DNA from 2 places in the Streptomyces sp. NPDC014656 genome. Region 1 is predicted to be linked to the other one. Evidence: riboswitches for the same ligand, from Rfam matches in the RefSeq annotation. Region 1 holds a riboswitch; the other holds the start of a gene.
The links. Region 1 has a riboswitch for cobalamin ahead of cobN (cobaltochelatase subunit CobN). Riboswitches for the same ligand answer to the same signal wherever they lie in the genome.
Positions count from the first base shown of each region.

Region 1 (4,471 bases):
GCGGTCGATGCGGGAGGGCAGGACGGCGACGGAGAAGTACGGGACCGTCGACGGGTCGACGTCCGCCAGGTGCTCCGTCCGCTCGCCCGCCATGAAAGCCCGCTCCACGTAGCGCGCGTCCTCCAGCCGGCCGGCCCGCTCCAGGGCGCGCCGCACGGTCGGGAAGGTGCGGCCGAGCTTCATCACGACCGCCGAGTCGGTGCCCGCGAGGCGGGCCGCGAGCTCGTCCTCCGGCAGGGTGCCGGGGATGACCGTGAGGACCTCCTCGGCCTCGCACAGCGGCTCGCCGAGCCGGGCGGCGGCGGCGCTGACGGAGGTGACGCCGGGGATGACGGTGGTGTCGTACCGGTCGGCGAGGCGCTTGTGCATGTGCTGGTAGGAGCCGTAGAACAGCGGGTCGCCCTCGGCGAGGACGGCGACCGTGCGGCCCGCGTCGAGGTGGGCGGCGAGCCGGGCCGAGGCCTCCTCGTAGAAGTCGTCGAGCGCGCCCCGGTAGCCGCCGGGGTGGTCGGTGGTCTCCACGGTGAGCGGGTACATCAGCCGCTCCTCGATGTGGTCCTCGCGCAGGTGCCCGGCGGCGATGGAGCGCGCTATCGAGCGGCCGTGGCGGGCCGAGTGGTAGGCGATCACGTCGGCCTCGGCGATGGCCTTCACGGCGGCGAGGGTGAGGAGGTCCGGGTCGCCGGGGCCGAGCCCGACGCCGTACAGCTTTCCGGTGGCGGTGCTCATGCCTGGATCTCCGGTTCGTGCGCGAGGGCGTTGAGGGCGGCGGCGGTCATGGCGCTGCCGCCGCGTCGGCCGCGGACCACCAGGTAGTCGAGGCCGAGCCCGTTGGCGGCGAGGGCGTCCTTGGACTCGGCGGCGCCGATGAAGCCGACGGGGATGCCGAGGACGGCGGCCGGCTTCGGCGCGCCCTTGGCGATCATCTCCAGGAGGTGGAAGAGGGCGGTGGGGGCGTTGCCGATGGCGACGACCGAGCCTTCGAGGCGGTCGCGCCACAGTTCGAGGGCGGCGGCGGAGCGGGTGGTGCCCAGCTCGGCGGCGAGGGCGGGCACGGCCGGGTCGGAGAGCGCGCACAGCACCTCGTTGTCGGCGGGCAGCCGCTTGCGGGTGACGCCGGAGGCGACCATCTGCGCGTCGCAGAGGACGGGGGCGCCGGCCCGGAGCGCGGCGCGGGCGTGCGCGACGACCCCGGGGGAGTACGCGAGGTCCCGGACGAGGTCGGTCATGCCGCAGGCGTGGATCATGCGGACGGCGACCGTGGCGACGTCGTCGGGCATCCCCGAGAGGTCCGCCTCGGCGCGGATCGTGGCGAAGGAGCGGCGGTAGATCTCGGCGCCGTCCTTCTCGTACTCGTACATCATCGGCTCTCCATCGACGTCGATGTCTTGCGGGCCGCCGCGACGGCCTCGGCCAGGGCGGTGCGGGGGACGGGGGCGCCGTCCAGCAGGTAGGTGCCGGAGTCCCGGGCGGTGACCTCGATCCGGGCGCCGTGCGGGTGCCCGCAGCGGCGCTCGCACCCGGAGTAGTGCACGGGCAGCGGGCCGCCGGGCGCGCGCGCCGCGTCCGCCCGCACGTCGGCGAGGGACTTGGCGCAGCCGGGCGTGCCGGTGCAGGCGGTGACCCCGGTGCCGGGGTCGGCCGGGTCGGTGATCAGCCCGTGGGCCGCCAGGGCGGGGAGCCGGCCGGCGGCGGCCCCCACCACGACCGCGCCGCGCCAGGGCGTGAGCCGGACCTCGGCCGCGCCTTCGGCGAGGGCCCGCAGCTGGGCGGCGGTCAGCCGGCCGAGGGGGGCGAGGACGTGCAGGGCGCGGTCGCCGAGCGGGCCGGGTGCGGGCGGCGGCGCCGACGGGGGAGGGAGGAGGGGTACGGGCTCCGCGGTGATCCCCGCTCCGGCCAGGGCGCGGGCCCAGTCCGGGAGGTGCCCGGCGGGGAGCTCGCGCGGGCGCCACGCGCCGGTCCCGGCGGCTTCGGCGGCGTCGAGGAAGGCGAGGGCGCAGGCGAGGGCGGCGGGGACGGCGTCGGCGGCGGCCACGGCGAAGGCCCCGGAGCCGGCGAGGAGGGTCGCGGCGCCGTCCGGTGCTGCGATCAAGGTCACATCGCCGCCGAGGCCGGCGACGTCGCCGCGGCCGTCGTCGAGGACGAAGAGGAAGCGGCCGGAGAGGGCCGCCGCGCGGGGCTCGGCGCAGAGCGCCGCGTCGAGGGCGCGGGCCCACAACTGCACGTCGGCGTGGCCGAGTCCGTCGGTTCCGGCGGCGGGGGTGGCCACGATGTTGCGGACCCGCTCGTGGGTGGGGGAGGGCAGCAGGGCCGCCGCGTCGAGGAGGGCGGCGAGTTCCGCGCCGCAGCCCTCGGCGAGGCCGCGCAGCTCGGCGTTGCCGCGCGAGGTGACGCTGATCCGCCCGTCGCCCAGGGCCTCCGCCGCACCGGCCAGGGCGAGTGCCTGATGGTGCGTCAAGCGCCCTGCGGGCAGGCGGAGTCGGGCGAGGAACCCGTCGGCGGCGGCGTGCAGCCGGAGCGCCCCCGGGCACGCGTCGCCACGGTCCCGTATGCGAGGTTCGCCCGGTTCGGGCGGGGTGGGCGGGGTCGGCGGCATGGCGGCGAGCATACCCACGGGGAACCGGGCGGCCACCGAGTGTGATCCGGCCGACTCTCCGGCCCCCTCCGGCCCGCCGACGGCACGCTCTACTATGCAGATCGGCATGGGGTCCCAGGACCCCGGGGAGGAAGCCCGGTGAGAATCCGGCGCGGTCCCGCCACTGTGAGCCCGAGCCGGCGACGGCCCGGGTGAGCCAGGAACTCCCCGCCGACCACGACCACCCGGGGCGCGGAAACCCCGAGGAAGGGCCTGAGCCTCGCCATGCTCCTGCTGCTGTCGCACTCCGACACCGACCTGCTCAGTGCCCGGGCGGCGAACGCCGCCGCGCCCGAGGGCCCGGTCGCGTACCGCTTCGCCAACCCCTCCCGGCTGCCCCTCGCCGACCTCCCGGGCCTCCTCGACGGCACCGACCTGGTCGTCGTCCGCCTCCTCGGCGGCGTCCGCTCCTGGCAGGAGGGGCTCGACACGGTCCTCGCCGCCGGGAAGCCGGTCGTCGTCCTCAGCGGCGAACAGGCCCCCGACGCCCAGCTGATGGCCGCCTCCACCGTGCCCGTCGGCGTCGCCACCGAGGCGCACGCCTACCTCGCCCACGGCGGCCCCGCCAACCTGGGGCAGCTGGCCCGCTTCCTCTCCGACACCGTCCTGCTCACCGGCCACGGCTTCGAGGCCCCGGCCGCCGCCCCCACCTGGGGCCCCCTGGAGCGGACCGCCCGCGTCACCGAGGGCCCGGCGATCGCCGTGCTCTACTACCGCGCCCACCACATGAGCGGGAACACCGCCTTCGTCGGCGCCCTGTGCGACGCGATCGAGGACGCCGGCGCCCGCGCCCTCCCGCTGTACGTGGCCTCCCTGCGGGCCCCCGAGGAGGAGCTGCTCGCAGTCCTGCGCGGCGCCGACGCCGTCGTCACCACCGTCCTCGCCGCCGGCGGCACCAAGCCGGCCGCCGCCCAGGCCGGCGGCGACGAGGAGTCCTGGGACGCGGGCGCGCTCGCCGCGCTCGACGTGCCGGTCCTCCAGGCGCTCTGCCTCACCGGCTCGCGGGCGAACTGGGAGGAGAACGACGAGGGCCTGTCGCCGCTGGACGCGGCCAGCCAGGTCGCCGTCCCCGAGTTCGACGGCCGGCTCATCACCGTCCCGTTCTCCTTCAAGGAGATCGACGCCGACGGCCTGCCCGCCTACGTCGCCGACGCCGAGCGCGCCGCCCGCGTCGCCGGCATCGCCGTCCGCCACGCCCGCCTGCGGCACATCCCGAACGCCGAGAAGCGGCTGGCGCTCGTCCTCTCCGCGTACCCCACCAAGCACTCCCGCATCGGCAACGCGGTCGGTCTCGACACCCCCGCCTCCGCCGTCTCCCTGCTGCGCCGCCTGATCGCCGAGGGCTACGACTTCGGCCCGGAGGAGGACCTCCCCGGCCTGGTCTCCGGCGACGGCGACGAGCTGATCTACGCCCTCATCGAGGCCGGCGGCCACGACCAGGACTGGCTCACCGAGGAGCAGCTGGCGAAGAACCCGGTCCGCATCCCGGCCGCCGACTACAAGCGCTGGTACGCCGAGCTGCCGCGGGAGCTGCGCGAGCGCGTCGAGGAGCACTGGGGCCCGGCGCCCGGCGAGATGTTCCTCGACCGGTCCCGCAACCCCGACGGCGACATCGTGCTCGCCGCCCTGCGGCGCGGGAACCTCCTGGTCCTCATCCAGCCGCCGCGCGGCTTCGGCGAGAACCCGATCGCGATCTACCACGACCCCGACCTGCCGCCCTCGCACCACTACCTGGCTGCCTACCGCTGGATCGCGGCGCGCGCCGAGGACGGCGGCTTCGGCGCCGACGCCATGGTCCACCTCGGCAAGCACGGCAACCTGGAGTGGCTGCCCGGC
Region 1 covers NZ_JBIBZN010000013.1:160,520-164,990, forward strand. The annotation lists gene ACF1ED_RS27165 (precorrin-2 C(20)-methyltransferase) at 1-729, opposite strand, end outside; gene ACF1ED_RS27170 (precorrin-8X methylmutase) at 726-1,361, opposite strand; gene ACF1ED_RS27175 (cobalamin biosynthesis protein CobG) at 1,361-2,608, opposite strand; cobalamin riboswitch at 2,688-2,822, shown strand; gene cobN (cobaltochelatase subunit CobN) at 2,861-4,471, shown strand, end outside.

Region 2 (4,471 bases), on a different contig from region 1:
CATCGCCTTCGTCAAGGACACCCTGATCTACATCGTCATCGCGGTGGCGATCATCTACATCCCGATCAAGCTGGGCGGCTTCGACGCCATCTTCGACGCGGCGAACGAGAAGTTCACCACCAACAAGGTGGGCGGGCTCGTGCCGGCCGAGGCCGGACAGTGGACGTACGCGACGCTGGCGCTCGGCTCGGCGCTCGCGCTCTTCATGTACCCGCACTCCATCACGGCGACCCTGTCGTCGAAGAGCCGCGAGGTCATCCGCCGCAACACCACGATCCTGCCGCTCTACTCGCTGATGCTGGGCCTGCTCGCGCTGCTCGGCTTCATGGCGATCGCCGCCGGGATCAAGGTCCAGAACGGCCAGCTCGCCATCCCGCAGCTCTTCGAGGACATGTTCCCCGCCTGGTTCGCGGGCGTGGCCTTCGCCGCCATCGGCATCGGCGCGCTGGTGCCGGCCGCGATCATGTCGATCGCCGCCGCCAACCTCTTCACCCGGAACATCTACAAGGACTTCATCAAGCCCGAGGCCACCCCCGAGCAGGAGACCAAGGTCTCCAAGCTGGTCTCCCTCCTGGTGAAGGTCGGCGCCCTCGTCTTCGTCCTCACCATGGACAAGACGGTCGCCATCAACTTCCAGCTCCTCGGCGGCATCTGGATCCTCCAGACCTTCCCGGCCCTGGTCGGCGGCCTCTTCACCCGCTGGTTCCACCGCTGGGCGCTGCTCGCCGGCTGGGCGGTCGGCATGGCGTACGGCACCATCGCCGCGTACAACGTGTCGACGCCGAAGCAGGCGCACTTCGCCGGTTCCTCCGCCGAGATCCCGGGCATCGGGGAGATCGGCTACATCGGCCTCACCGCCTTCCTGCTCAACCTCGCGGTGACGGTGGTCCTCACCTTCGTCCTCAAGGCCGTCAAGGCCCCCGAGGGCGTCGACGAGACCTCTCCGTCGGACTACACGGCCGACGCCGGCGACGCCGGCGTCCGCACCGAGCTGCCGAAGGTCGGCGCCGGCTCCCACTGAGCCGCCGGCAGGCACGCGGTACGAGGGCCCGGGGCGGCGAAAACCCCGGGCCCTCGCCGTGCCCGCCGGGCAGACTGCCGGGCATGGACTTCACGATCAGGGCCGTACGGCCGGACGAGTACGAGGAGGTGGGCGAGCTCACCGCCCGCGCCTACCTCGACGACGGGCACCTCACCTTCGGCGAGGACGACGACTACCTGCCGGTGATGAAGGACGTCGCCCGGCGGGCCGCCGAGGCGGAGGTGCTCGTCGCCGTGGACCCCGGCGGGACCCTGCTCGGCGCGGTCACCTTCACGCCCGGCGGCCGGGAGTGGGCGGACATCGCCCGCCCCGGCGAGGCGGAGTTCCGGCTCCTCGCCGTGGCCCGCGCGGCGCGCGGCCGGGGCGTCGGCGAGGCGCTGGTACGTGCCTGCGTCGACCGGGCCCGGGCCCTCGACGGGTGCGAGCGGCTGGTGCTGTCCACCCAGGACCGGATGACGACCGCCCACCGGATCTACGAGCGGGTGGGCTTCGCCCGGCTGCCCGAGCGGGACTGGAGCCCGGTGCCCGACCTGTCCCCGCTGCTCGCCCTCAGCCTGGAACTCTGACGCCCCGGACCCGTCTTCCGGCCGTCTCACACCCACGAGGGACACAACATGTGGGGGGTGCCGTGATCGGCGCCCCCCACATGTATGCTCGTCCTCGCTGTCGCCGCAGGGGAATCCGGTGCGAATCCGGAACTGTCCCGCAACGGTGTACTTCGTGCGCTTTCGCCACGAAGGGAGTCCGAAGACCTGCCGACGGTGCGCCCGGTCCGTCCGTTCCGGGTGCCGAAGACGTCCGGGCCTCGCGGAATGGGCCGGTGGACGCGGACGGGGCCGCGCGTGCGGCTGCCCGCCCGCCCCTCCCCCGCCGTGGCCCCGGGCCGAGCGAGGGAGAGCCCCCACGTGACCATCGCGCCTGCGGGTCCGTCAGCCGCCGAGGCCGCCGCGATCGAGAGCGACGGCCCCGGGACCGTACTGCTGCGGACCCTGACCGACCTCACCGCCGACCTCGCCGACACCGACCCCGGACGGGTCGCCGCCGCCGCGCTGCGCGGCCGGCACGCCGGTTCGGACGAGGCGGAGCTGCGCGAACTGGCCACCGAGGCCGCGGCCGGGCTCATCTCCGAGGACCCCGCCTACTCCCGCCTCGCCGCCCGTCTCCTGACCCTCACCATCGCCGACGAGGCGGTCTCGCAGGGCGCGGTCTCCTTCTCCGCCTCGGTCGCCACCGGCCACCGCGAGGGCCTGATCGCCGACCGCACCGCGGCCTTCACGGCCCTGCACGCGGACCGGCTCGACGCGCTGGTCGACCCGGCCGCCGACGACCGCTTCGGCTACTTCGGCCTGCGGACGCTCTACTCGCGCTACCTGCTGCGCCACCCGATCACCCGCAAGGTCATCGAGACCCCTCAGCACTTCATGCTCCGCGTCGCCGCCGGCCTCGCCGAGGACGACAGCGTCCGCGCCCTGGACGAGGTCGCGGCGCTGTACGGGCTGATGAGCCGCCTGGACTACCTGCCGTCCTCCCCCACGCTCTTCAACTCCGGCACCCGCCACCCGCAGATGTCCTCCTGCTACCTGCTGGACTCCCCGCAGGACGAGCTGGACTCGATCTACGACCGCTACCACCAGGTCGCGCGGCTGTCGAAGCACGCGGGCGGCATCGGGCTCTCGTACTCCCGCATCCGCTCGCGCGGTTCGCTGATCCGCGGCACCAACGGGCACTCCAACGGCATCGTGCCGTTCCTCAAGACGCTGGACGCCTCCGTCGCCGCCGTGAACCAGGGCGGCCGGCGCAAGGGCGCCGCCGCCGTCTACCTGGAGACCTGGCACGCGGACATCGAGGAGTTCCTGGAGCTCCGCGACAACACCGGCGAGGATGCCCGCCGCACCCACAACCTGAACCTCGCCCACTGGATCCCGGACGAGTTCATGCGCCGGGTGAACGCCGACGCCGAGTGGTCGCTCTTCTCCCCCGCCGACGTCCCCGAGCTGGTCGACCTGTGGGGCGAGGAGTTCGACGCGGCCTACCGCGCGGCCGAGGCGAAGGGGCTGGCCCGCCGGACCATGCCGGCCCGCGACCTGTACGGCCGGATGATGCGGACGCTGGCGCAGACCGGCAACGGCTGGATGACCTTCAAGGACGCCTCCAACCGCACGGCCAACCAGACCGCCGAGCCCGGCACGGTCGTCCACTCCTCCAACCTGTGCACCGAGATCATCGAGGTCACGAACGACGGCGAGACGGCCGTCTGCAACCTCGGCTCGGTCAACCTCGGCGCCTTCGTGGCCGACGGGGACATCGACTGGGACCGGCTCGACGCGACCGTCCGCACGGCCGTCACCTTCCTCGACCGGGTCGTCGACATCAACTTCTACCCGACCGAGCAGGCCGGCCGCTCCAACGCGAAGTGGCGCCCGGTGGGCCTGGGCGCGATGGGCCTCCAGGACGTCTTCTTCAAGCTGCGGCTGCCCTTCGACTCGGCGGAGGCGCGCGCCCTGTCGACGAGGATCGCCGAGCGGATCATGCTCGCCGCGTACGAGGCCTCCGCCGACCTCGCCGAGCGCAACGGCCCGCTGCCGGCCTGGGAGCAGACCCGTACCGCCCGGGGCGTGCTCCACCCCGACCACTACGGCGTCGAGCTGAACTGGCCCGAGCGCTGGGCGGCCCTGCGCTCCCGCGTCGCGTCGACCGGCATGCGCAACAGCCTCCTCCTCGCCATCGCGCCGACCGCGACGATCGCCTCGATCGCCGGCGTGTACGAGTGCATCGAGCCGCAGGTCTCCAACCTCTTCAAGCGCGAGACGCTCTCCGGCGAGTTCCTCCAGGTCAACTCGTACCTGGTCGCCGAGCTGAAGGAGCTCGGCGTGTGGGACGCGCAGACCCGCGAGGCGCTGCGCGAGTCCAACGGCTCGGTGCAGGGCTTCACCTGGGTGCCGGCCGAGGTCCGCGACCTGTACCGCACCGCGTGGGAGATCCCGCAGCGCGGCCTGATCGACATGGCGGCGGACCGCACGCCGTTCCTCGACCAGTCGCAGTCGCTGAACCTCTTCATGGAGACGCCGACCATCGGCAAGCTGTCGTCGATGTACGCGTACGCCTGGAAGCGCGGCCTGAAGACGACGTACTACCTGCGCTCCCGCCCGGCGACGAGGATCGCCCGCGCCGCGTCCGCGTCCGCCGCCGCCCCGATCCCCGTCCAGCAGGTCGCCGACCCCGACGCGGTCGCCTGCTCCCTGGAAAACCCCGAGTCCTGCGAGGCCTGCCAGTGATGAGCACCAACGAGAACAAGAACCTCCTGGACCCGGGCTTCGAGCTCACCCTCCGCCCGATGCGCTACCCGGACTTCTACGAGCGCTACCGGGACGCCATCAAGAACACCTGGACCGTGGAGGAGGTCGACCTCCACTCGGACGTCGCCGACCT
Region 2 covers NZ_JBIBZN010000002.1:316,265-320,735, forward strand. The annotation lists gene mctP (monocarboxylate uptake permease MctP) at 1-1,021, shown strand, start outside; gene ACF1ED_RS05245 (GNAT family N-acetyltransferase) at 1,105-1,608, shown strand; cobalamin riboswitch at 1,659-1,817, shown strand; gene ACF1ED_RS05250 (ribonucleoside-diphosphate reductase subunit alpha) at 1,948-4,317, shown strand; gene ACF1ED_RS05255 (ribonucleotide-diphosphate reductase subunit beta) at 4,317-4,471, shown strand, end outside.
Region 2: it holds a riboswitch for cobalamin, as region 1 does, so the genes downstream of both, ACF1ED_RS05250 (ribonucleoside-diphosphate reductase subunit alpha) here and cobN (cobaltochelatase subunit CobN) in region 1, are expected to answer to the same signal.